DNA from 2 places in the Mesorhizobium sp. M0239 genome. Region 2 is predicted to be linked to the other one. Evidence: predicted binding sites of a transcription regulator. Region 2 holds the regulator's gene; the other holds the start of a gene.
What was found. Region 2 encodes LexA, which represses DNA repair genes until DNA is damaged. Its sites were predicted from a motif close to TGTTCNNNNTGTGTTCNG; they were not measured.

Region 1 (12,172 bases), on a different contig from region 2:
CCTCCATCGTCGGGTCGATCGGCGTCGTCTCGGCTTCGTTTGGCTTCCCGGAACTGATGAAGAAGATCGGCATCGAGCGACGTGTCCACACCGCTGGCCAGAACAAGGCGGTGCTCGATCCGTTCAAGCCCGAGAAAAAGGAAGATGTCGAGCGGCTGAAGGCGCTGCAGCTCGAGGTGCACGCAACCTTCATCGACCTCGTCAAGGAGCGGCGCGGCACGAAACTGAAGGACGATCCGGACCTGTTCACCGGCCTGTTCTGGACCGGCATCAAGGGCCTCGAACTCGGGCTGGTCGATGCGCTCGGCGACATGCGCACTGTGCTCAAGACCCGTTTCGGGGCGAAAACCCAACTCAGGCTGATCACGACACCGCGCGGTTTCCTTAGCCGCTTCGGCCTGTTCGGCTCAAGCAAGGGCTTTTCAGCGCCCGATATCGCAGCCGCTGCCGCCAGCGGCGTGATCGATGCGGCGGAAGAGCGCGCATTGTGGTCTCGCTTCGGGCTTTGAAAACCCGGCAAAACCGTCTAGCATGAGAGCTTGAGTTTCATGCATGTCGTGTTCCCAAAAGCGGGTCGACATGCATCAACCGACCCGACCGGCCGCCTTCGCCGGCCCAGCGTGGGAGGAGTTTTGGCATGCCGCAGATCATTTTCTTCGCCGTCGTTGGCGTTGCCGCCTATTTCGGCTACCGCACCTTCATTAGGGAAGCCGAGCGCGTGACCGCCAAGGTGCGGCGCACAGAAAAGCAAACGGCCAACGGCGCGATCGGCACTTTGGTCAAGGATCCGAAGACCGGCGAATACCGGCTGGCCAAGGACTGAGCATCATCCCGCAGACGATTGTGGACACCGACATCGGGTCGCGTAGCTGGCACGCACACGCCAAAATCAATCTTGCGCTGCATGTCACCGGCAGGCGCCCTGACGGCTATCATCTGATCGAGAGCCTGGCGGTGTTCACACGGTTTGGCGACAGGGTCGAAATCGCGCCCGCCGACGGCGATGAGTTTACCGTATCCGGCCGTTACGCCCCGGCCGTTCCTCTCGACGCCAGCAATCTGGTGCTCAAGGCGCGCGATGCCCTGCGGCAGACAGCCGGGCACGAGAGAACACCGCCGGTCGCTATTCGGCTGGAAAAGAACCTGCCGGTTGCCTCCGGCGTCGGCGGCGGTTCGAGCGACGCGGCGACCGTGCTGCGCGGACTGGTGGAGACATGGGCGCTGGACATCGATGGCAGCGAGCTGGCGCGGATCGGCCTTTCGCTTGGCGCCGATGTGCCGATGTGCCTGGCGGCAAAGCCGCTGGTGGCGCGTGGCATCGGCGATGAACTGTCGATGGTGCCGGATTTTTCGGCGCTTGGCCTGGTGTTGGTCAATCCAGGCACCCCGGTGTCGACGGCGGATGTCTTTGCAGCGCTTTCCCGGCGCGACAATGAGGCCTTGCCGCCGCTGCCGCGCAGCATCGATTTTCACAGCCTGCGCAACTGGCTGGAGATCACCCGCAACGATCTCGAGCCCGCGGCGCTGGAGGTGCAACCCGCAATCGGCAGGGCGCTTTCCTGGCTGAACAAGGCCGGATCGGGGTTCTCGCGGATGTCGGGATCCGGCGCGACATGTTTCGGCCTGTTCGAAACCGGCAATGTCGCCAAGCGCGCCGCCGCCGAAATCCGCGGCCGCCAGCCCGACTGGTTCGTTGCCGCGACGCGCAGCATCGCATCGGAGGGCGCAGATGGCCAGAATTGACGAGAGCCGCTCCTTCATTCCCGTGCGCATCGCGGTGCTGACCGTTTCGGATACGCGCAGCCTCGCCGACGACAAATCCGGCCAGACGCTGGCCGACCGCATCACCGAGGCCGGCCATCTGCTGGCGGCCCGCAATATCGTCACCGACGACCGCGAGAAAATCCGCGACACGGTTCTGGCGTGGTCACAGGACAAGAATATCGATGTCGTCATCACCACCGGCGGCACCGGCTTCACAGGCCGTGACGTGACGCCGGACGCGCTGGAGCCGATCTTCGAAAAGCGCATGGATGGCTTTTCGGAAGTGTTCCACCGGATTTCCTACGACAAGATCGGCACCTCGACGATCCAGAGTCGGGCGACCGGCGGCGTCGTCAACGCCACCTTCGTCTTCGTGCTGCCGGGTTCGCCAGGCGCCTGCAAGGACGCGTGGGACGGCATCCTGAAAGCGCAGCTCGACTACCGGCACATGCCGTGCAACTTCGTCGAGATCATGCCGCGCCTGGACGAGCATTTACGGCGCGGCAAATCGGCTTTGTAAAAGCCAGGCAAAGCGTCGGTTCCACGCCGCTTTTGCAGGCAGAACAGCACCGGTGCCTTCGAAACACCATTCCAAACCGAACCTCGGAAAAGTACCTTGCCTGAAGGCGATCATCGCCATCACGACAAGGCAGAACCATGACCACGCATACCGGCGGATGCCATTGCGGCAACATACGCCTTGCATTTTCCACCGAACTCGACCCATCGCAAATCGAAGTTCGCGCCTGCCAATGCTCGTTCTGTGTCAGACATGGTTCGCGCGCCATTGCCGATCCGGACGGCAGACTGACCATCTCGGTCAAGGATGAGGCGCGATTGCGAAAATATCAGTTCGGGCTGAGGACGGCCGACTATTTGATCTGCCGGGATTGCGGCGTCTATGTCGCCGCAATCGCCGGAGAGGATGACGCAAGGGCGATCGTCATCATCAACGCCCTGGACGACCGAGAGCGGTTCAATCAGGAGCCGGCTCGTGTCGACTTCGATGCCGAAAGCCGGGCACAGCGCCAAGCCAGGCGCCGCGCTCACTGGACGCCTGTCGAGATGAGCTTCGGATAGGCAGCTCTCAGCGGATGACCGGCTCGCCATGAAACCGTCGGCGCGACGGCGGCGATACGCCGAAGCCGACTTCCATCATCAGTCGCGGCGTGCGTGCCGGCACGGTGCCCATATGAAAGCCAAAGGGGTCCTCGACGAAGCCGAGACCGGCCTCGCCGGTCAGCGTCACCGGGCTCTGCTCGCCATAGACATCCAGAACCTGTTGCGCGGGATGGCCGACCAGAAGGGTAAGCTGATGCTTTAGGCTGCGGCGCTTGTGGCTGCCCCTGACATAGACATGCGGACCGGTGTCGGCGTCGACCGGCTTGAGGTAGAAGAAGAATTTCAGCATGCGCCAGTCGTCGAGGTCAAAATGATACTTGCCGAGCGAGGCGAGGTTCTTGTCGGCATCCGAAGCGGCACCTGTGGGAAAACTCCACCAGACCCGCGTCGTGATCAGTTTCGCCTGGCCGCCGAGATAGTGCGCGGCAATATCCAGAAGCAGCGGATCGCGCTGGATGGCAAGCGCCGCCGGGCAGTCGAGGATGCGCTCGAAAAAATGCCCGCTAAGCAGCGAGCGGCCAAGGCGTTTCTCGGCCTCGGCATGTTCCCCCGGCATGAATTCGAGACGGCGGTCGAAATTGCCGAAGCAAGGCGTGCGCCCGGCGAAGTCGGCGATCTCTTCATGGATATCAGGCGGCAGGACCAGGCCTGAGAACAGCCCGTCGGAGCGCAACGCATCGACGACCGCTCCCCGTTCGACACCGGCAAACATCGTATCCCCGGCATTGGCGACCGGGCGGGCGCGCTTTGCGCCGAGCCAATGCATGCGGCGTCCGGGCATGGTGCGCGCCAACACGAACATCGGCAGCCAGGCAGGGTTCTCACGCAGGTCCGTCAGATAGGTTGGAATACGCACGGCGATGCGCCGCAGCAGGCTGCCGTTGCGCGCAATGGCCTCGAGACTGGCCGCGCCGGATGTGTCGGGGGTTGAAAGCTTCATTGGGTCCTCGGCTATGAGAGCACCACCGATGCCGCATCGGTGCTCGCCTCTCGGCATGACCCAAACCCAATTCCCGCTTGAACGGAAGCTAACCCCGCGTCAAACTTTGTGCAATGCACAATGACCTGAGCAACTGCAAAAAATCACGTCGAGGGGCGGCGCTCCTGCTTGGCCGGCGCCATCCAGATTTCGGCGTCGAGCCGCTTCTTCGCGAGGCCGCGGGCGATGGCCTCGGCACTGCCGGCACTCTTGGCCGCGGCCGCCGCCTGACGCTTGCTGATCAGCAAGCCGTCGGCCAAGGCGCGGTTTCCCGAAAAGACCCGGGCCAGGAATGGCGTGCGACTGGCTCGCGTGCGCGAAAACCGTGCCGCCATGGTCTGCCTGGCCGTATGGGCGACAACTTCATCGATCCAGCCCTCCACCAGCCGCGCGCCCGGCTCCAGGAGCAGCAACCAATCCCCCTTGGCCTGGCGGATGCCGGCAGCGACACCGCCCGTCACGTACTGACAGCCGGCATGCTCGGCCACATGATGCGTCTGGTCGGTAGAGCCTGTGTCGCAGACGATGACTTCACGCACCACGCCTTCGACCGCGCCGCCAATCAACGAGGCGAGCGTGCGGGCGAGGCCCTCCTCGTCGTTGCGGGTTTCGATGAGAACACTGAGCATCCTTAGCCGAATAGCGGAAAGCGCCCGACAGCGCCAGTTTTGCATCGCACCATAGAAAGTTCTTGCTTTGTTCTTATCAACGAAATAGGAATAATTTCATGAGCAGAGCGATTCGACACAACATGGACAGTCCCTGGGAGCGGGCGAAAATGGAACAGATCGTGCGCGCCGACATTGCAGCTTTCGGAGCAGGAAGAGCCGAGATGGCCAACGCGATGGTCGAGCAGAGCGGCATGCGTGTCCGCCCGGACCGCAACCGCGGCAGGTCAGCGGGTATCAATCCGTCCGGCCGGTTCGAGCCGATCAGCCGGCACGTGTTCGACGATGGCTGGAATTCGCTGGAGGAACTGCCGCCCTTCAAGACCGAAGTGCAGGTCGAGAAGCCGCGCACAATCATCACCCGCAACGAATCGCCCGACATTTCCTTCGACCGTTCCATCAACCCCTATCGCGGCTGCGAGCATGGCTGCGTCTATTGCTTTGCCCGCCCGACGCACGCGTTCATGGGCCTGTCGCCGGGTCTGGATTTCGAATCGAAGTTGTTCGCCAAGCCTGATGCGGCGCGCTTGCTTGACAAGGAGCTTTCGAAAGACAGCTACCAGCCGCGCACCATCGCCATCGGCACCAACACCGACCCCTACCAGCCGATCGAGAAGCAATACCGGATCATGCGCGAAATTCTCGAAGTGCTGGAAGCGCGCGGCCATCCAGTCGGCATCGTGACAAAGTCCGCTCTGGTGACGCGCGATATCGATATCCTGTCACGCATGGCCGAACGCGGGCTCGCCAAGGTGGCGCTGTCGGTGACGACGCTCGACCGTATGCTGGCGCGCACCATGGAGCCGCGCGCGTCGACACCGACCAAGCGGCTGGAAGCGATCCGGCAGCTTTCGGATGCCGGCATTCCGGCGTCGGTCATGGTGGCTCCTATCATTCCGGGCCTGACCGATCCGGAGATGGAACGCATCCTCGATTCCGCACGTGCGGCCGGCGCGCGCGAAGCGGGCTACGTGATCCTGCGCCTGCCGCTGGAGGTCAGCCCGATCTTCAAGGATTGGCTGCTGCGCCATTATCCCGACCGCTACCGCCATGTGATGTCGCTGGTCCGCTCGATGCGCGACGGCAAGGACTACGATTCGGAATGGGGCAAGCGCATGAAGGGCGCCGGTCCCTACGCCTGGCAGATCGGCCGGCGCTTCGAGATCACAGCCAAGCGGCTCGGCCTCAATGCCGAACGGCGCACGCTGCGGACCGACCAGTTCGTTGCCGCCGGGAAAGACCAGGTGCAGCTGACGCTGCTTTGAGAGACAATTCGTCGCGGTGGTTTGATCCGTCGCGGCACCAGAATCCCGTCCGGCCTGCCCCGGCCTGCAGACGGTGCCCTCCCGGTCCGGCGCCCCACCCGACCCGGAGGGACTTGCGGAGAATCAGAGCCGATGCGAACCTCGCCGCAACATGGCTCGCGCGCGTTCTGATTCTCCGCCTCTCTTTGAGATCATCGAGAAGCCTGACTTCTCCTTCGAGACGAAGGCGATGGCGGAGGGCCTGTGGCCGGTCGCCGGGATGGACGAGGCCGGCCGTGGCCCCCTGGCCGGGCCGGTGGTCGCCGCGGCCGTGGTGCTTGATCCCGCCAACATTCCGGACGGCCTCGACGATTCCAAACGCCTCAGCCATTTGCAGCGTGAGGCCTTGTTCCTGCGAATTCTTGGCTCCGCGCAGGCGGTCTCGATGGCCTCAATCAGTGCCGAGGGCATCGACGGCAGCAACATCCTCAAGGCAAGCCTGGAAGCCATGCGGCGCGCCCTTGTCGGACTGTCGGTCCGACCGAAACTAGCCCTCGCTGATGGACGCGACGTGCCGCCGGGGCTGCCTTGTGAAGGGCGCGCGCTGATCAAGGGCGACCAGCGTTCGCAATCGATCGCTGCCGCCTCGATCGTCGCCAAGGTGATGCGTGACCGCATGATGTGCGGCTGCGGCAATCATCACGACCGCTACGGGTTCGAAGTCCACATGGGCTACGCCACGGTTCGCCATCGCACCGCGATCGAAGCGCATGGCCCGGTGGCGCGGCTGCATCGCGTGTCGTTTTCGCCGTTCAGGCTGGGTGGCGCTGAAGTGGTCGAAGAAGAGAGCTTTGCTGGGCTGGATTGAGCAACGGCAGCAGCGACAAGTCAATCTCCCCCTTGTGGGGAGATTGACCGCTTCAGCGTCTCACGCACTCTCCAAGCAAAAAAGCCGCCAGGTTGCCCGGGCGGCTTTAATTGTATGAGGGCTGTGAGGGCTCAGTTCAGCTTCGACTTCACGTCCGCAAGCGAAGCCTTGAACAGATCGGCACCGGCCTTGGCGTCGATCTTGCCGGCAAGCAGCGCGCGCGCTGCCTCGACGGCGATATCGACGGCGCTGGCGCGGACTTCGCTGATGGCGTCACGCTCGGCCTGGCCGATCTTCTGTTCGGCAAGCGCGGTGCGCCTGACAACATAGTCCTCGGTTTTCTTGTGCGCCTCGGCGGCAAGCATATCGGCTTCGCGCTTGGCGGCGGCGACGATGTCGGCGGCCTCCTGCTCGGCTTCCTTGCGCTTGCGCTGATACTGGCCAAGCAGTTGCTGGGCCTCCTCGCGCAGTCGGCGTGCTTCGTCCAGTTCATTGCTGATCCTGGCGGCGCGGGCGTCGAGCGCCTTGGCGATCAGGCGAGGCACCTTGATGTAGACGGCAATGCCCAGGAAGATGACCAGGGCAACCGTGGCCCAGAGCGTCGCGAGAGATGTGTAATCCATGATGCGCTCCTCACCGGGCCACGGATTTGACCGCGGCCGCGATCTCGGCCTTGCTGGCCTTGCCGCCAGCCAGGGCTTCGACGATCGCCGAAGCGGTATCCTCGGCGATGCTGCCGACTTCCTTCATGGCATTGGCCTTGATGGAAGAAATGCGGGCTTCGGCTTCGCCAAGCTTGGCGTCGAGCGCGGCCTCGACCTTCTTGCGCGCGGTGTCGGCCTCGGCCTTGGCCGCGTCGTTGGCCTGCTGGCCGATCGCGTTGGCCTTGGTCTTGGCTTCCGCCAGTTCCTGCTCGTAGGCAGCAACGGCGGCGTCGGCCTCGCCCTTCAACTTGGCCGCCTGATCAAGGTCCTGCGTGATGCGATCGTTGCGGACATCGATGATGCCGCCGACGCGCGGCATCACCACCCGCTTCAGGAAGAGATAGAACAGCCCGAAGGTGATCGCCAGCCACAGAAGCTGCGACGGGAACGTCGCCGGATCGAATGGCGGAAACGTGCCATGCGCTTCAGCAGGCACGCTGGTGCCGGAATGCGTTTCGCCTTCCGTCGCAGCGTGGCTGGTATCGGCTGATGGCGCGGACTCTTGCGCAAAGGCAGATGTCACGAACATGGACTATCCCCGAAATTCAGGCCCGCCGCTTGCGCGGCCGGCCTGTCCAATCTTCCCGAGTGCTCAGCCGAACAGGGCCAGAAGCGCGATGAGAAGCGAGAAGATGCCCAGAGCTTCGGTCACGGCGAAGCCGAAGATCAGGCGGCCGAACTGGCCATCGGCAGCCGACGGGTTGCGCAGAGCGCCCGCCAGGTAGCTGCCGAAGATGTTGCCGAGGCCAATGCCCGCGCCACCCATGCCCAGGCAAGCGATGCCGGCGCCGATGTACTTTGCTGCTTCTGCGTCCATTTGTTCAACTCCTTTGGATCTAAAATTCCGTTGCGATTCCATCCGGCGCCAATGTTGGAAATTCCTGGGCCGGAAACTTTTGGACCTAATGCCCGGGGTGCAGGGCGTCGTTGAGATACATGCAGGTCAACACGGCAAAGACGTAGGCCTGCAGGAAGGCGACCAGCAGTTCCAGTGCCGTCAGCGCCACCGCCATCGCCAGAGGCAGGATAGAGCCGGCGACGCCGACCGCGCCGAGCGCGCTCAGGCTGACCACGAAGCCGGAGAACACCTTCAGCGTGATGTGGCCGGCGAGCATGTTGGCGAACAGACGAACCGAGAGGCTGACCGGGCGCGACACGAAGGAGATCACTTCGATCAGCACCACCAGTGGCAGCAGGAAGACCGGCACGCCATGCGGCACGAACAGTTTCAGGAAGCCAAAACCATGCTTCATGAAGCCGTAGACGACCACGGTTGCGATCACCAGCACAGCAAGGCCGAAGGTGACGATGATGTGGCTGGTGACGGTGAAGAAATACGGGAATAGGCCAAGCAGATTGGCGACGAGCACGAACATGAACAGCGAGAACACGAGAGGGAAGAACTTCATGCCTTGCGTGCCGGCGGCATCGCGCAACATGTTGCCGACGAACTCGTAGGCCATCTCGGAGACCGACTGAAGCCGCCCGGGAACCAGGCTGCGGCTCGACGTCGTGAGAAACAGGAATCCAGCCGCGACGATCACGGTTGCGACCATGAACAGCGCCGAATTGGTGAAAGACAGGTCATAGCCGCCGATGTCGATCGGAATCAGCTTGTTGATATGGAACTGGTGGATCGGATCGACCTTGTCAGCTGCCACGTTCAAACCCCGTCAATGCCGCGTACGGCCTCGTTACCATTACCGCACATGAAGCGCGGTCATTTCTTGTCGTCTTGGTCACGGCGCGATTTATCGCCCTGTCCAAATTCTGCCACAACGCCGGCGGAACGCATCACATTGAGCACTCCGGCGCCAAAACCAAGCAGCAGAAACACGATCAGACCCCATGGCGATGTCCCCGCCAGACGGTCGATGATCCAGCCGATGCCGGCACCCACCACCACCCCGGCGATAAACTCGCTGGAGAGTTTGAGCGCCTGACCATAACCGGCCACACTGCCCGCTTTCGCGTCGTCTTTCCCCTCGAGCCGGCCCGGCCGCCTTGTCGCAAGCGAAGCTTCAAGGTCACGGCGGCGGCGCTCAAGATCGTCGTCGCGGATATCGGGTTCATGCTGATTGCCGCGGCCGGTTTTTCCGGTTCCGTCTGGCCCATTCTTGTCGGCCATCGCAACCCCCCTGCCCGGTCAGACCGTCACCGTCCGTCCGCTTCTAAAGTCGCCGGCAACATAGTTAGAGGGTTTGCGCCCGTCAAGCCACGGGCGGAAGTTCATTGCCATGTATTTTAGGCAATAAAATCAATCAATTAGAAAGGTGCGACATCGTGCCCGCCATGATGACGAGGATGCATGGCGCGAATCCCCTGCGCAATGGCTCTTCGATAGGCTGCGCGCCACATCAAAGATCAGCGGCTGCTCTGCACTCAGCTCCAGCCGCCGCCATAGGTCCGATAGAAGATATGCAGGCCGATCTTGGTCATCTTCTGCATCGTGCGCGCCCAGCCGGGATGGACATATTGGGCATAGTAGTGGGTCGACGATCCGACCTCCGGGATGAAGATCTTGCCGGCAGTGACGGCCATGGCGATCTCCTGGGCGGTCTTGTAGGCGGCTGGGCTATCGATGCGCTTCTTCCTGCCGTCGCAGGCGAAGGAGAACTGGCAGCGGTTGAACCAGCTGTCGTTCTGGTAGACGACGCCGCAGATCGAATTCGGATAGGTCGGATTGCGGACGCGGTTGAGGATGACCTGGGCGACGGCGGCCTGGCCGCGCACGGATTCGCTCCTCGCCTCGAAATAGATGCCGTTGGCAAGGCATGCCTGCTCCTTCTGGGAGAAGACGCTCGCCGGCAGCGGGTTCTGGATCCACGAATGATCGCCCTTGGCCATCGGCGGAATGAAGCGGCCCTCATTGGGCTGCTCGTCCTGAAGCAGGGCTTCGAAGGGCGATGCCTTGGCATAATCAGGCTCGGACTGCGCGTAGGCGGTGGCCAGCACGTCTGGATGGTCGTTGTTGACCAGCGCTGCCAGCATGGCCGGCACGCCGGGATCCGGCTTCTTGTCCTCGCGCGCATGGAATGCCGCGGCGATCTGGATTTCCTTGCCTTTGATCTGCGGCTTGGCGAAAGCCATTTTCAGGCCGCTGTCCATGCTGGGCCGCAGCAAGGAGGAGGTGCGCTCGAAGATCGAGCCGGCGTTGAAGTTCTTCGGCGGTGCGACGGGAGACATCTGGACGATGCGCCCTTTCTTCTCGGCGCGCACGACGCGGTCCTCATCGGGCGTGCCGCTGACCTTGCCGCCCTTGCCGCGAAACGACACGTTGCCGACACCGGCCAGGTGGACACCCGATCCGGAGATGGAGCCGGTGACATCGGAATCGACAAAGGGCATCTCGGCCGCATGGGTGGAGCCGGCGACGGATTTCTCGACATAGGAATTCCAGCGCGTGCTCGATGCTTCGAGGCCGGAAACCAGGCTCGTCATGTCCTGATAGGCGGCGACCGTCGGAAAGCCGATCCAGATGCCGAAACCGATGACGAGCGGAGCCAGAAAGCCACGTTTTCTCTCACCGGCGGCGGCAACCAGCCGCTTCAACACACGTCGATGCACGGAACACTCTCCAGGAACGCGACTGACCCCACTGGAGAGCAAAATGATGCATTAACCTTGATGGGACGTTAACGGCTTCGATCGGGTTTTCCCGGCCGACCCGAGGTCGTGGTTGCGAAGTCAGGCGATTTTGCGGCCGGCTATTCAGGCCGGACGCAGGAAGATCGGCCGGGCGATCAGCGCGCAGATGGCGGCCGCCAGCCAGACGCCGGACCAGGACCAGAGGTGCAAGAGCCCCGGAATGGCCACCGGCACCAGGAAGAAGCCGACAAAAACAAAGGTGTTGGCAAGGCTGAGCGCGGTCCCGACATGGCTGGCGCCGGCAAGGGTGGCAAGCTCGGTGTATGCGACGCCGTGCCAGGCGGAGACGGAGATGCCTGCGACAATAAGCACGACTGGAAGGACCGCCAAGCAGATGAGCTGGCCGCCCGGAACGGTTGGGCCGAACAGGACCAGCAGCCAAAGCATGGCGAAGGCAAGGGCGCTGAACGCGCTGCACAAGCGAAGAAATTGGCGGCGGTTGCCGTGACGGTCGGTGAAGCGGCCGCTCCAGATGCGCATGACCATGGCGCCGATCTGAACGGCGGCGAGGCTCGCGCTGATCGCCGCCGTTCCCAATCCAACGAAATCGTGCAGGAACACGGAGGCGAAGGTGAGCACGGCCACCTGCGGAAAGCAGAGCAGGCCGATGGCGGTCGCGATACGCCAAACATCGCGATTGCGCAGCGGCGCCGGTCCGGCCACAGAAGCCGCAGCGAGATGATCCTTGCCCGCCGTCGGCGGCTCGTGCAGCCAGCGCCAGGCGAACAGGGCAGACAGAGCGGATGCACCCGCCAGGACCCCGAACACCGCGCCAAAGCCGAAAGCCAGAGCAAGCGAGGGCAGTATGAGGGCGCCAAGGCCGCCGCCGAGCGGCACCGCCGTCTGCCTGATGCTCATTGCAAAGCCGCGCTCGTTTTCCCGGAACCAGCCCATGATGGCGCGGCCGCTCGAACCGTTGACGCTGCCGCCGAGCAGTCCGGTGATGAGCAGGCTCGCGGCGAGCAGCGTGACGCCGGGAGTACCGGCCTTTGTCGGCACAACCAGCATCGCCATGACCAGGAGCCACACCGCCGTCGCGCCGAGCCCGATCAGGAGCACGCGGCGATCGCCCCAGCGATCGGTGAGCAGGCCCCAGGGCAGTTCGCTGAGCGCGACCCCCAGCCCGAGAAGGCCGAGCGCCAGGCCGAGCTCGGCATTGCCCAGGTGATAGCCCT
Region 2 (12,172 bases):
CGACACCAGGCTGATGGACGAGATGACCGTGTGCGCCAAGGACAGCGCATTCCTCAGGCAGGTCATCGGTTTCGACGGCACCGCCAACCATGATGCTGAACTCGATCGTGCCGCTCTCGACAAGCCGGTAACGTTCACCGCAGTTGACACCGGCCGCGACGATGTCGCGCTGCTCGGCTTCACCTCGGGCACGACAGGCGTTCCGAAGGCGACGATGCATTTCCACCGCGACCTGCTGATCATCGCCGACGCCTATGCTCGCGAAATCCTGGAGGTGACGCCGGACGACATCTTCGTCGGCTCGCCGCCGCTGGCCTTCACCTTCGGCCTTGGCGGGCTCGCTATCTTTCCGCTGCGCTTCGGTGCGGCGGCGACGCTTCTGGAGCAGGCGACGCCACCCAACATGATCCACATCATCGAGACCTACAAAGCGACGATCTCCTTCACCGCGCCGACTGCCTACCGCGCCATGCTGAAGGCCATGGATGAAGGTGCCGACCTGTCGTCGCTGCGCGTCGCCGTTTCGGCCGGCGAAACCTTGCCCGCCCCGGTTTTCGAAGAGTGGACGCAAAAGACCGGCAAGCCGATCCTCGACGGCATCGGCGCCACCGAAATGCTGCACATCTTCATCTCCAACCGCTTCGATGACATGAGGCCTGCGTCGACCGGAAAGCCGGTGGGCGGCTATGAGGCGCGCATCGTCGATGACGAGATGCGCGAGGTGCCGCGCGGCACGACCGGCAGGCTGGCGGTGCGCGGCCCGACCGGCTGCCGCTACATGGCCGATGACAGGCAGAAGGAATATGTGCGCGACGGCTGGAACCTCACCGGCGACACCTTCACGCAGGACGAGGACGGCTTCTTCCATTTCGCCGCACGCTCCGACGACATGATCGTCAGCGCCGGCTACAACATCGCCGGTCCCGAGGTCGAGGCGGCGCTGCTGGCGCATCCGGACGTCGCCGAATGCGCGGTGATCGGTGCAGAGGACGCCGAACGCGGCCAGATCGTCGAGGCGCATGTCGTGCTGGTGCAGGGCGTCGCGCCCGACGCCCTCACCACCAAGCGCCTGCAGGACCATGTCAAGGCAACGATCGCGCCCTATAAATATCCGCGATCGGTAAAATTCATCGCCGCTCTGCCCAAGACCCAGACCGGAAAGATCCAGCGCTTCCGGCTGCGCACGGAGAAAATCAATTGAGCCAACCGTACGATCCGGCGTCCGAAGGCGCCCAGATGTCGTTCAAGGAGCGCATGTCCTACAGCGACTACCTGCACCTGGAGAAAGTGCTGGAGGCCCAGACGCCGCTGTCATCGGCGCATGACGAGATGCTGTTCATCATCCAGCATCAGACCTCCGAGCTCTGGATGAAGCTTGCTCTGCACGAGATTGGCGCCGCGATCCGTTCCATCCGCGCCGACCGGCTCGAGCCGAGCTTCAAGATGCTGTCGCGCGTTGCGCGCATCTTCGAGCAGCTGAACAATGCCTGGGACGTGCTGCGGACGATGACGCCCAGCGAATACACCGAGTTCCGCGACGCGCTCGGCCAGTCCTCGGGTTTCCAGTCCTGGCAGTATCGCGCCATCGAGTTCATGGCCGGCAACCGAAACCTGGCAATGCTCGGGCCGCACAAGCATCGGCCCGACCTGAGCGGGAAGCTGGAAGCGATCCTGGCCGAGCCGTCGCTCTATGACGAGGCACTGCTGCTTTTGGCGCGCAACGGATTCGACATCGGTGCCGATGCCAGGCGCACGGACTGGCGTGAGACGCGAACCGAGAATGAAGAGGTGCTGGTCGCCTGGCAGACCATCTACCGCGATCCGCAGCGCTACTGGATGTTCTACGAACTGGCCGAGAAGCTGGTCGACTTCGAGGACTACTTCCGCCGCTGGCGCTTCAACCACGTCACCACGGTGGAGCGCATCATCGGCCTGAAACGCGGCACCGGCGGCACGTCGGGTGCTTCGTATCTGAAGAAAATGCTCGAGGTCGTGCTGTTCCCGGAGCTGTGGACGGTCCGCACCCGGCTCTGACGTCGAAATGAAAACAGGCACAACCGAGGGGACGCGCTGTGGCGGAAAACCCTTCGCGAACAACCGGGGACTGACCGACCATGAGTGGAATTCCTGATCTCGCCGCAGTCGAAGCGATGGATGCCACGGATCCGCTGCGGGCCATGCGCGACCGTTTCATTCTGCCGGAGGGGATGATCTATCTCGACGGCAATTCACTGGGGGCAGCGTATCATGCCGTTTTCAGCGAGCTGCAGCAGGCGGCGACCCAAGAATGGGCCCAGGATCTCATCCGAGCTTGGAACACGGCCGGATGGTTCGAGATGCCAATCGAACTCGGCGACCAGCTCGGACGCCTGATAGGAGCCGCGGCCGGCCAGACCGTTGTCTGCGACACGACATCGACCAACATCTACAAGGTGCTGCACGCGGCGATGGAGATGCGGCCCGGCCGGTCGGCCATCGTCGCCGAAGGTGACAGTTTTCCCACCGACCTGTACATCGCCGAAGGCGTGGCCTCGACCCGGGATGGCGTCCTGCTGCGCCTCGCGGGTGTCGACGCGCCGACCATCGAAGAGCTGATCGACGAAAACGTCGCGGTGGTGCTGGTCAATCACGTCAATTACAAATCGGGTGAACTGCGCGACATGGCGGCGCTGACGCGCAAAGCTCATGCGGCCGGAGCGCTGATCGTCTGGGATCTTTGCCACACCGCCGGCGCCCTGCCCGTCGAGCTCGATCACGCAAATGCCGATTTCGCCATCGGCTGCACCTACAAGTACCTCAACGGCGGTCCGGGCGCACCGGCCTTCATCTATGCCGCGCAGCGCCACCACGGCGATATCAGCCAGCCGCTCAGCGGCTGGTGGGGCCATGCGCGGCCCTTTGCCTTCGAACGGGGTTATGTTGCCGGCACCGGCATCCGCCGCTTTTTGTGCGGCACTCAGCCGATCCTGTCGATGCGGGCGCTCAAAGGCGCGCTTGCCATCTGGAATGACGTCGACATGGCGGCATTGCGAAAGAAGAGTGTCGCGTTGACAGAACTGTTCATCCAGCTCGTCGAAGCCAGGTGCGGCGCCTACGGTCTCACGCTGGAGACCACCCGCGACGCGACCAGGCGCGGCAGCCAGGTGTCGTTCCTTCACGATCACGGCTATCAAATCATGCGGGCGCTGATCGAGCGCGGCGTCATCGGTGATTTTCGTGCGCCATCGACCATCCGTTTCGGCTTCACGCCGCTCTATGTCGGCTACAAGGATGTGTGGCTGGCGGTTGAGGTGCTGGAGGATATTCTGCGCACGGGCGCATGGAAGGACCGCCGTTTCGCGGTCAAGGAAGCCGTTACCTGACGCAACGATCCCCGCGATCCACCGCCGCCGCCCTCACTGCCTGGCAGATGACGGAGGGCTGAATTTCCAGCCACAAATGCCAACAGACGTTGGCGTTTTGGCTCCGTTTCGTTCACGGCAAACGAACGTCCCGAAGATTGATATCGTCCTTTGTGGAGGTCGATAGACTGATAATGCCAAGCCTTGGGTCGAGGATGAGCCACAGGTCATTAACCATAATAATTTCAATGTGAGCAGGCGCATCGCCGTGCCTAGCGCCTGTTGATCGCGACCCGCTGGCAAGCGCCAAATAATTTCAGCAGCCTTAACAAATTCATTAAACTTTAAACGGTTGCAGAACACAACTGGAACAGATAGGGTTTGTTCTGGGTTTGTTTTTCGATTCTGGTTTCAGGTAACCTGGGGGCCGCCATGCTGACGCGCAAGCAACATGAACTGCTGATGTTCATCCATGAACGCCTGAAGGAGAGCGGCATTCCGCCATCCTTCGACGAGATGAAGGAGGCGCTTGACCTTGCCTCCAAATCCGGGATTCATCGGCTGATCACCGCACTTGAGGAGCGCGGCTTTATTCGCCGGTTGCCCAACCGGGCACGCGCGCTGGAAGTGCTGCGATTGCCGGACTCGATCGCGCCCGGTCTCAACGCGGCAAAGAAGTTTTCGCCAAGCGTCATCCAGGGCAGTCTCGGTCAGGGTGGCGCCCTTGGCCGGCAGATCAAGCCGGCGCCTTCGCGGATGCCCTCGCCCGGCAATGATGACGATGCGGTCTCCGCCGTGTCGATCCCGGTCATGGGCCGTATCGCCGCCGGTGTGCCGATCGATGCCATCCAGCATCAGACGCATTCGATCTCGGTGCCGCCGGATATGATCATGGGCGGCGCCCACTATGCGCTGGAGGTCAAGGGTGACTCGATGATCGAGGCCGGCATCTTCGATGGCGACACCGTCATAATCCGCAACGCCGACACCGCCCAGCCAGGCGAGATCATCGTGGCGCTGGTCGACGAAGAGGAAGCGACGCTGAAGCGGTTCCGCCGCAAGGGCGCCTCGATTGCCCTCGAAGCCGCCAATCCAGCCTACGAGACACGGATTTTCGGCCCGGACAGGGTCAAGGTGCAAGGCAAGCTCGTCGGCCTGATCCGCCGCTACTGAGCCGGCTGCGGGTTGGCCGCTGGCTTCTCCGGTTTCTTGAAGGGTGCCAGCCCCCTTGCCTCACGAGAGTATTTGCGTTGCGTGTGCCAGGGCCGATATGGGCTGTCCACCGCGAAGCTGATCGTCGCCGGCGTGGTCGCCGATTGGCGATCGAAGAAGACCGCGGCACTGCCTTTGCGAGCCAGTTGCCGCTTGGTGATGACGAGAACCAGCGGATTGTGACAGGCGTCATACGCGGTGGCGTCATTGATGACGATCAGCTCGGCGAAGCCGCAGGCTTTCCAGGTGTCCTTGCGGTCCTCGACATAGGCAATGATCGCACCGGACATGTGCCTGGCCACGCAAACGCCTGAGGAGCAATAGAACGGCGATCCCAGCGGCAGATCAACGGCATCCGCGACATCGAATTGCCCATAGCTGTTGTCGAACACCTCTGGCACGACGATGGTTTCTGATGTCAGGGCGCGTTTCCAGTTGTCGACGGTGAATTCGTTCGGCCGTTCCCGGCTGACGGCAAGCTCGCCGCCACCGATCGGCAACGCCACCAGCCGGGCGTCTTCCGAGATCAGCACATCCGGCGTGCGCGTATCCGAGACGGTCAGCAAGCCTGCCAGCGCGAATGGCAGGGCAGCGAGCCGCAGCCAAGTTGTCGCCATCGTCGCGATGACCAAAGCAATTGCCACCAACAGGACCGACTGTTGCGAAATCAGCCCGACCCCGTCGACAGGCGAACGCTCGGAGATCCAGCCGGATATGGCGATCATCATCGTCAGGCCCTTACCCATCAGGTAGAGAGCCGGCCAATCCAATCCGAAAGGCATCAGCAGCGCGCTGGCGACGGCCAGGAACATGACGACGGTGACGATCGGCATAACCGCGAGGTTGGCAAACAGGCTAAGCGGCGAGACACGCTGAAAATGCCAGATGGCAAACAGCGTCGTGGCGCTTCCGGCGATGATCGAGGTCATGGCAAGGCCGGTTGCCGCCAGCAGGAATTTTCGCGTCAGGAAACCTGGCATGGATCGCTTTGGCGGCGGCGGTCTAGCTTTTCCCGCGCGGTGATCGGCCCAGCCGGCATAGGCGCCGACCAGAGCCGCGGTCGCGGCGAACGACATCTGAAAACTCGGGCCGACCACCTCATGCGGCGACACCACGATGACGGCGATCGCCGAGATCGCCAGATTGCGCATGGTGAGTGCTGCTCGATCGAACAGCACGGCAATCAGCATCACCGCCAGCATGATGAAGCTGCGCTCGGCGGCAACGACGACTCCCGAGATGATGAGATAGGCCGCGATCGAGAACAGTGCGGCGGCGGCGGCATACTTCTTGACCGGGCGACGCGCGGAAAAGTCGGGAAACAAGGCGAAGGCGCCGCGCAGCAAACCCATGATGGTGCCTGCGACCAGAGCCATGTGCAGTCCCGAAATGGAGATGATGTGGTAGATGCCGGTACGTCGCATCGCCTCATTGATGTCATCGGGAATGCCGGCGCGCACGCCGACGATCAGCGCCGCGGCGATCTCGCCTTCGGCGCCGCCGACGCTCGCCCTGATATGGTCGGCGATGCCTTCACGGGCATTTTCCACGCTAGAGGAAATTCGGGCCGGCAGCGGCATGTCGCCGTCATCGTTGACGACAAGCTTTGGATTGCCGAGAAAGAACCCGCTGCCGCCGATGCCGGCAAAGTAGCTGTCGAAGGAGAAGTCATAGCTGTCCGGCCGCACCGGCCCGGTCGGCGGCAAGAGCTTGGCATATCCGGTGATGAGGGAGCCGGCGGTCACGTCAGCCGGGATCTTGCGTGCCGAAAGCCGCACCCGTTCCGGCGCATAGCGCAGTTTCGGTCTTGCGGTCGATGTCACGTCGATGGTCAGCCGGATACGGCCGGTTTCCATCCGGTCGAGCGAGACGACGCGGCCGGTGACTTGCGTCGAAATTTCCGAGCCCAACATTTGTGTGCCCGCACGCCACGTCTCGACCTTGGCAGCAAGCAGTCCTAGGGCGCACAAAAGTGCCGCCATGAAACACAGATGGGTCTTTGGCCATGAGCGCGAGACCAGCGCACAGATCCCCGTCAGAATGACAACCGCGACAGGTCTCGCAAAGTCGGGTTCAGCCGTCAGCGAAAAATAGCCGATCGCTCCGATCGCCAGGCAGACCGGCACCAGCAGGAAGGCCACGCCCCGGTCGAGTTCCAGGCTCGCCGCCGTGTTCACGCTGTGGTGCAGGCGAGGCAGTGATGTCAGGCTGATTTGCCGGCGCACGCGAACGATCCTGCCGGTCTCGGCAACAGGAACAGAGGCGGCGACATCCGCTTGTAACGGCGCTTGGCCGGGATCCGGCAGGAGGGGCGACGGCAATGGCAGAGGCGCAAAGAGGGACCGTTCGCTGACGCCGATGGCAGCGTCCTCGCCCTGATCCGAGCCCCAGCCTCGTCCAGCCATCGGGTCTGCCCCTTGCGCCCTCGACACCCTATGCTACATGAACGCCGGGCGCGCGAAAGTCCGCGCAACCGCACCCGCTTCAGATGGTTTCCGAGAGTTCCATGTCCGACAAGGTCGTCACCCGTTTTGCCCCCTCGCCCACCGGCTATCTGCACATAGGCGGCGCGCGCACGGCGCTGTTCAACTGGCTGTATGCAAAGCACACTGGCGGCACGATGCTGCTGCGCATCGAAGACACCGACCGTGAACGCTCCAATGAAGCCGCGACGGCTGCCATCCTCGACGGGCTTTCCTGGCTTGGCCTGAGCTGGGACGGCGAGCCGGTGTCACAGTTCGAGCGTGCGCCGCGCCACCGCGAGGTGGCCGAGGAGCTCGTGCGCATGGGCATGGCCTATTATTGCTATGCCACGCCAGCCGAACTGGAGGCCATGCGCGAGGCTGCCAGAGCCAAGGGGCTGCCGCCCCGCTATGACGGCCGCTGGCGCGACCGCGACCCCTCTGAGGCGCCCGCAGGCGTCAAGGGCGCCATCCGCATCAAGGCGCCGACCGAAGGCGAGACCATCGTCCATGACCGTGTCCAGGGCGAGGTGCGCTTTCCCAACAAGGATCTCGATGACTTCATCATCCTGCGTTCTGACGGCAATCCCACTTACATGCATGCCGTCGTCGTCGATGATCATGATATGGGCGTCACCCATATCATTCGCGGCGACGATCATCTGACCAATGCCGCTCGCCAGACCGTGATCTACAACGCCATGGGCTGGGACGTGCCGTCCATGTCGCATATCCCCCTGATCCACGGCGCCGATGGCGCCAAGCTGTCGAAGCGGCACGGCGCGCTTGGCGTCGAGGCCTATCGCGCCATGGGCTACCTGCCGGAGGCGCTGCTCAACTACCTGGCGCGCCTTGGCTGGAGCCATGGCGACGACGAGATCATGTCGATCAAGGATATGATCTCGTGGTTCGACATCGGCGATGTCAACAAGGGCGCGGCGCGCTTCGACTTCGCCAAACTGGAAGCGATCAACGGCGCGCATATGCGCAGCATGAGCGATGCCGAGCTGTTCGACATCTTCATCGCCACCCTGCCCTATCTCGAAGGTGGCCCGGCGATCGCAGCACGCCTGAACGACAGCACCAAGGCGCAGTTGCTGGCAGCGCTTCCGGGCCTGAAGGAGCGCGCCAAGACGCTGGTCGAGCTCGTCGACGGCGCGGCCTTCCTGTTTGCCACGCGACCTCTGCCGATCGACGACAAGGCGGCCCTTCTGCTCACCGACGATGCCCGCAAGATCCTGCGCAGTGCTCACGAAGCTTTGAACGGGCTTGCGAGTGACTGGACAGCCGCCTCGGCGGAGGCGGCGATCCGTGAGGTGGCTGCGGCCGGCAGTCACAAACTCGGCGCGGTGGCCCAGCCTTTGCGCGCCGCTTTGACCGGCAAAAGCACCTCGCCGGGCGTGTTCGATGTGCTCGCCGTGCTCGGCCGCGAGGAAAGCCTGGCGCGCATCTCAGATCAAATCGATTAGGAGCAAACTGGCCCAAGAAGATTGGCATTGAAAGGCGGGTTTCGCAGTGCAACATTAGGCCTTGGCCCAATCTGGCACGCACCTCCTGAAATGCGGTGGCGAATACGCGCATTGCGGTGATTTTCGACGTGTCGCTCTGCAGAATTTTGCCTTTGCCGGCATGAGGAAACAAGAAGGAGTTTGCAATGACCGAAGCTGCGAAAAAAATGGATTTGGGCGGCAAGACCCAGGAGGCCACGGCAACGCTTGCATTCGCCGGCAAGACCCATGAATTCAAGGTGCGAAGTGGTTCGGTCGGGCCTGATGTCATCGATATCGCCTCGCTCTACTCAACCACCGGCGCCTTCACTTACGATCCCGGCTTCACCTCGACGGCAAGCTGCGAGTCCGAAATCACCTTCATCGACGGCGACGCCGGCATCCTGTTGCACCGCGGCTATCCGATCGACCAGTTGGCCGAACATGGCGATTTCCTCGAGGTCTGCTATCTCCTGCTCTACGGTGAATTGCCGACCAAGGCGCAGAAGGACGACTTCGACTATCGCGTGACGCGCCACACCATGGTGCATGAGCAGATGTCGCGCTTTTTCACCGGCTTCCGCCGCGACGCGCATCCGATGGCGGTGATGTGCGGCGTGGTCGGCGCGCTGTCGGCCTTCTACCACGACTCCACCGACATCTCCGACCCCTACCAGCGCATGGTTGCCTCCATGCGGCTGATCGCCAAGATGCCGACAATCGCGGCGATGGCCTACAAATACCACATCGGCCAGCCCTTCATTTACCCGAAGAACGAGCTGAACTTTGCCGCCAACTTCCTGCACATGTGCTTTGCCGTGCCGTGCGAGGAATACAAGATCAACCCGGTGCTGGCGCGCGCCATGGAGCGCATCTTCATTCTGCACGCCGACCACGAGCAGAACGCCTCGACCTCGACCGTTCGTCTCGCCGGCTCGTCGGGCGCCAACCCGTTTGCGTGCATCGCAGCCGGCATAGCCTGCCTGTGGGGCCCCGCGCATGGCGGCGCCAATGAAGCGGCGCTCAACATGCTTGGCGAGATCGGCCATGTCGATCACATCCCCGAATTCATCGCCCGCGCCAAGGACAAGGACGACCCGTTCCGCTTGATGGGCTTTGGCCACCGCGTCTACAAGAACTACGATCCGCGCGCCAAGATCATGCAGAAGACGGCACATGAGGTTCTGGGCGAACTCGGCATCAAGGACGATCCGCTGCTCGACATCGCCATGGAGCTGGAAAAGATCGCGCTGACCGATTCCTATTTCATCGAGAAGAAGCTCTACCCGAATGTCGACTTCTATTCCGGCATCACGCTGAAGGCGCTGGGCTTCCCCACCACCATGTTCACCGTGCTGTTCGCGGTCGCCCGCACCGTCGGCTGGATCGCCCAGTGGAAAGAGATGATCGAGGATCCGCGCCAGAAGATCGGCCGCCCGCGTCAGCTCTATACCGGTGCGCCCGAGCGTGACTACGTGCCGATCGCCAAGCGGTGAATTGGGAGTAGGGATTGGGCATTAGGCAGTAGGCACGGTCAACTTCCCTACTCCCTACTGACTATTCCCTCTCTTGATATACCGCATCACCACCTGCGCGGCGATCTCGCCGGACGGTCTAACCGTCGCCATACGCCGCGTGATCTCTGCAAATCCATTCTTCTGCCAGGCGCGCATGCCGCTGTCGGCGAACAGGGCTTCCAATTGCCGGGCCAGATTGTTCGGCTTGATGTAGCCGTCGTAGAATTCCGGAATAAGCGCTCGATCCGATATCAGATTGGGCAGCAGCGCCGACCAGACGGAAACGAGGTACGGCGCCAAGACGCGCGCGACCGGGTCGAGCCTGTAGCAGGAAATCATCGGCACGCCGGCCAGCGCCAGTTCCAGCGATACCGTCCCGGACGCTATCAGCGCCGCATCGGCTTTGCCGAAAGCCTGCCATTTGCGCTGGGGATCGACGATGATCTCAGGCTTTTCATCCCAGCGGTTGACGAAGGATTTGACGAGGTCGGCGACATGCGGAACGGTCGGCAGCAGCAGCCGTAGGCGGTGGCCACGCGCACGCAGAATCGACACCGTCTCGCCGAACGGGTCGAGCAGCCGCCGTACCTCGCCACGCCGCGAACCGGGCAGGACGAGCAGGGTCTTGACGCGATCAGGAGAAAGGTCGCGCGGCAGCTCCTGCGCCTTGGCTGCGGCCAGCAAGCCCGCATCGTGGGTCAGGCGATGCCCGACATAAGTGCCCGGTGGCCCGCCGAGCCGATCGAGCTCCTTGACCTCGAAAGGCAGGATGCAGAGGATGTGGTCGACATAGGGCTTCATCGCCACCGCCCTGCCCGGCCGCCACGCCCATACGCTCGGGCAGACATAGTGGATGATCGGAATCGACGGGTTGGCCGCACGCACCTTTTTGGCGACGCGCAACGAAAAGTCCGGACTGTCGATGGTGACAAGGCAGTCCGGCTTTTCGTCGGCAACGGTCTTGGCCAGTTGGCTGATCCGCCGTATCAGGCGCGGCAGGTCGCGCAGGACGGCACTGAACCCCATGAGGGCGATCTCACCGGCATCGAATGGCGAGACCAGTCCCAGCGCCTGCAAATGACGGCCGCCGAGGCCGACGAGTTGCACCTCGCGCCCGGCCGCCTGCCTGAGCGAGCGTACTATGTCGGCGCCGAGCAGGTCGCCGGACTCCTCTCCGGCAACGATCGCGATCTTCAATACCCTGTCAGCCATTACGCGGCTCCGTGGCGACAGGCAGGCCAAGGACGAACAGGCCGAGTGCATTGGCGCGTGCGATGGTTTCAGGACCTTCGAGGATCAGCGAGCGTCCCGCCTCGACGGCAATGCCGGCGAGCCCGGCCGCGTGCGCTGCCTCGACCGTCTGCGGACCGATGGATGGAAGATCGGCGCGCAGTTCCTGACCAGGCTTGGCGCACTTGACGAGGACGCCGCGGGTCTTGCCCGCAATACGGCCGTGGCCGCGCAGCAGCTTCGCACGATCAAGCAGGCCGGCTGTTCCTTCGATGCCTTCCAGCGCGATTGCCCGGCCGCCAACGGCGATCGCCGCCTGGCCGACATCCAGCGCCCCGATGGCCTTTGCTGCCGCAAGGCCCGCCTCAATATCGCGCCAGTCCAATTTTCGCGGTTCGGTCTTGGTCAGCACGCCTTCGGCGGCGACAAGATTCGGCACTACTTCGTGGGCGCCAACGACCTTTATTCCACGCGCTTCGAGGCCCCGTGCCAAGATCTTTAGAAGACCATCATCGCCACGCGCGAGCGCCATGACGACCAAAGGAATCACCGCGAGCAGGCTGAGACTGGGGCGCAGCGCAAGCAATCGCGGCCGGCGCTTGATCTCGCCTGCAAGCACCAGATGGGTGATCCGGTGCCGCCGCAGCAATGGGACGAGCGAGCCTATACCTTCCAGAGCGAGGTTTTCGTGATCGTATCGGGAGAGTTCCGCGATGCGGTCGACTTCGCCTTCCATCAGGATGACGAAGGGCGGATAACCTTGTTCAGCCGAACCGGCCGCGACTTCGACCGGCAGACTGCCGCCGCCGGCAATGATGCCGACCCTGGAGCCCGGCGGAAGATCAAGACGCGCTGCCGCTGTCTCAGTCTTCGTCATCGACATCGTCGCCATCGCCGCCCTTGAGCGACGGCACAGCATAGTG

Region 1: NKI99_RS01275 (PA0069 family radical SAM protein) is a predicted target of LexA. The motif match lies at 4,552-4,569, and genes of this name have one in related genera.

Annotation. Positions count from the first base shown of each region.
Region 1 is NZ_JAMYSG010000001.1:267,138-279,309, reverse strand. Features, by position in the region: gene NKI99_RS01310 (S49 family peptidase) at 1-509, shown strand, start outside; gene NKI99_RS01305 (membrane protein) at 638-823, shown strand; gene NKI99_RS01300 (4-(cytidine 5'-diphospho)-2-C-methyl-D-erythritol kinase) at 844-1,743, shown strand; gene moaB (molybdenum cofactor biosynthesis protein B) at 1,730-2,284, shown strand; gene NKI99_RS01290 (GFA family protein) at 2,422-2,844, shown strand; gene NKI99_RS01285 (hypothetical protein) at 2,852-3,826, opposite strand; gene NKI99_RS01280 (glycosyltransferase) at 3,970-4,494, opposite strand; gene NKI99_RS01275 (PA0069 family radical SAM protein) at 4,644-5,798, shown strand; gene rnhB (ribonuclease HII) at 5,950-6,645, shown strand; gene NKI99_RS01265 (F0F1 ATP synthase subunit B) at 6,777-7,268, opposite strand; gene NKI99_RS01260 (F0F1 ATP synthase subunit B) at 7,279-7,878, opposite strand; gene NKI99_RS01255 (F0F1 ATP synthase subunit C) at 7,942-8,166, opposite strand; gene NKI99_RS01250 (F0F1 ATP synthase subunit A) at 8,252-9,010, opposite strand; gene NKI99_RS01245 (AtpZ/AtpI family protein) at 9,070-9,477, opposite strand; gene NKI99_RS01240 (cell wall hydrolase) at 9,732-10,916, opposite strand; gene NKI99_RS01235 (MFS transporter) at 11,061-12,172, opposite strand, start outside.
Region 2 is NZ_JAMYSG010000024.1:87,432-99,603, forward strand. Features, by position in the region: gene NKI99_RS23945 (AMP-binding protein) at 1-1,201, shown strand, start outside; gene kynA (tryptophan 2,3-dioxygenase) at 1,198-2,034, shown strand; gene kynU (kynureninase) at 2,115-3,362, shown strand; gene lexA (transcriptional repressor LexA) at 3,774-4,514, shown strand; gene NKI99_RS23965 (ComEC/Rec2 family competence protein) at 4,508-6,958, opposite strand; gene gltX (glutamate--tRNA ligase) at 7,060-8,484, shown strand; gene gltA (citrate synthase) at 8,670-9,998, shown strand; gene lpxB (lipid-A-disaccharide synthase) at 10,053-11,231, opposite strand; gene NKI99_RS23985 (LpxI family protein) at 11,224-12,141, opposite strand; gene lpxA (acyl-ACP--UDP-N-acetylglucosamine O-acyltransferase) at 12,113-12,172, opposite strand, start outside.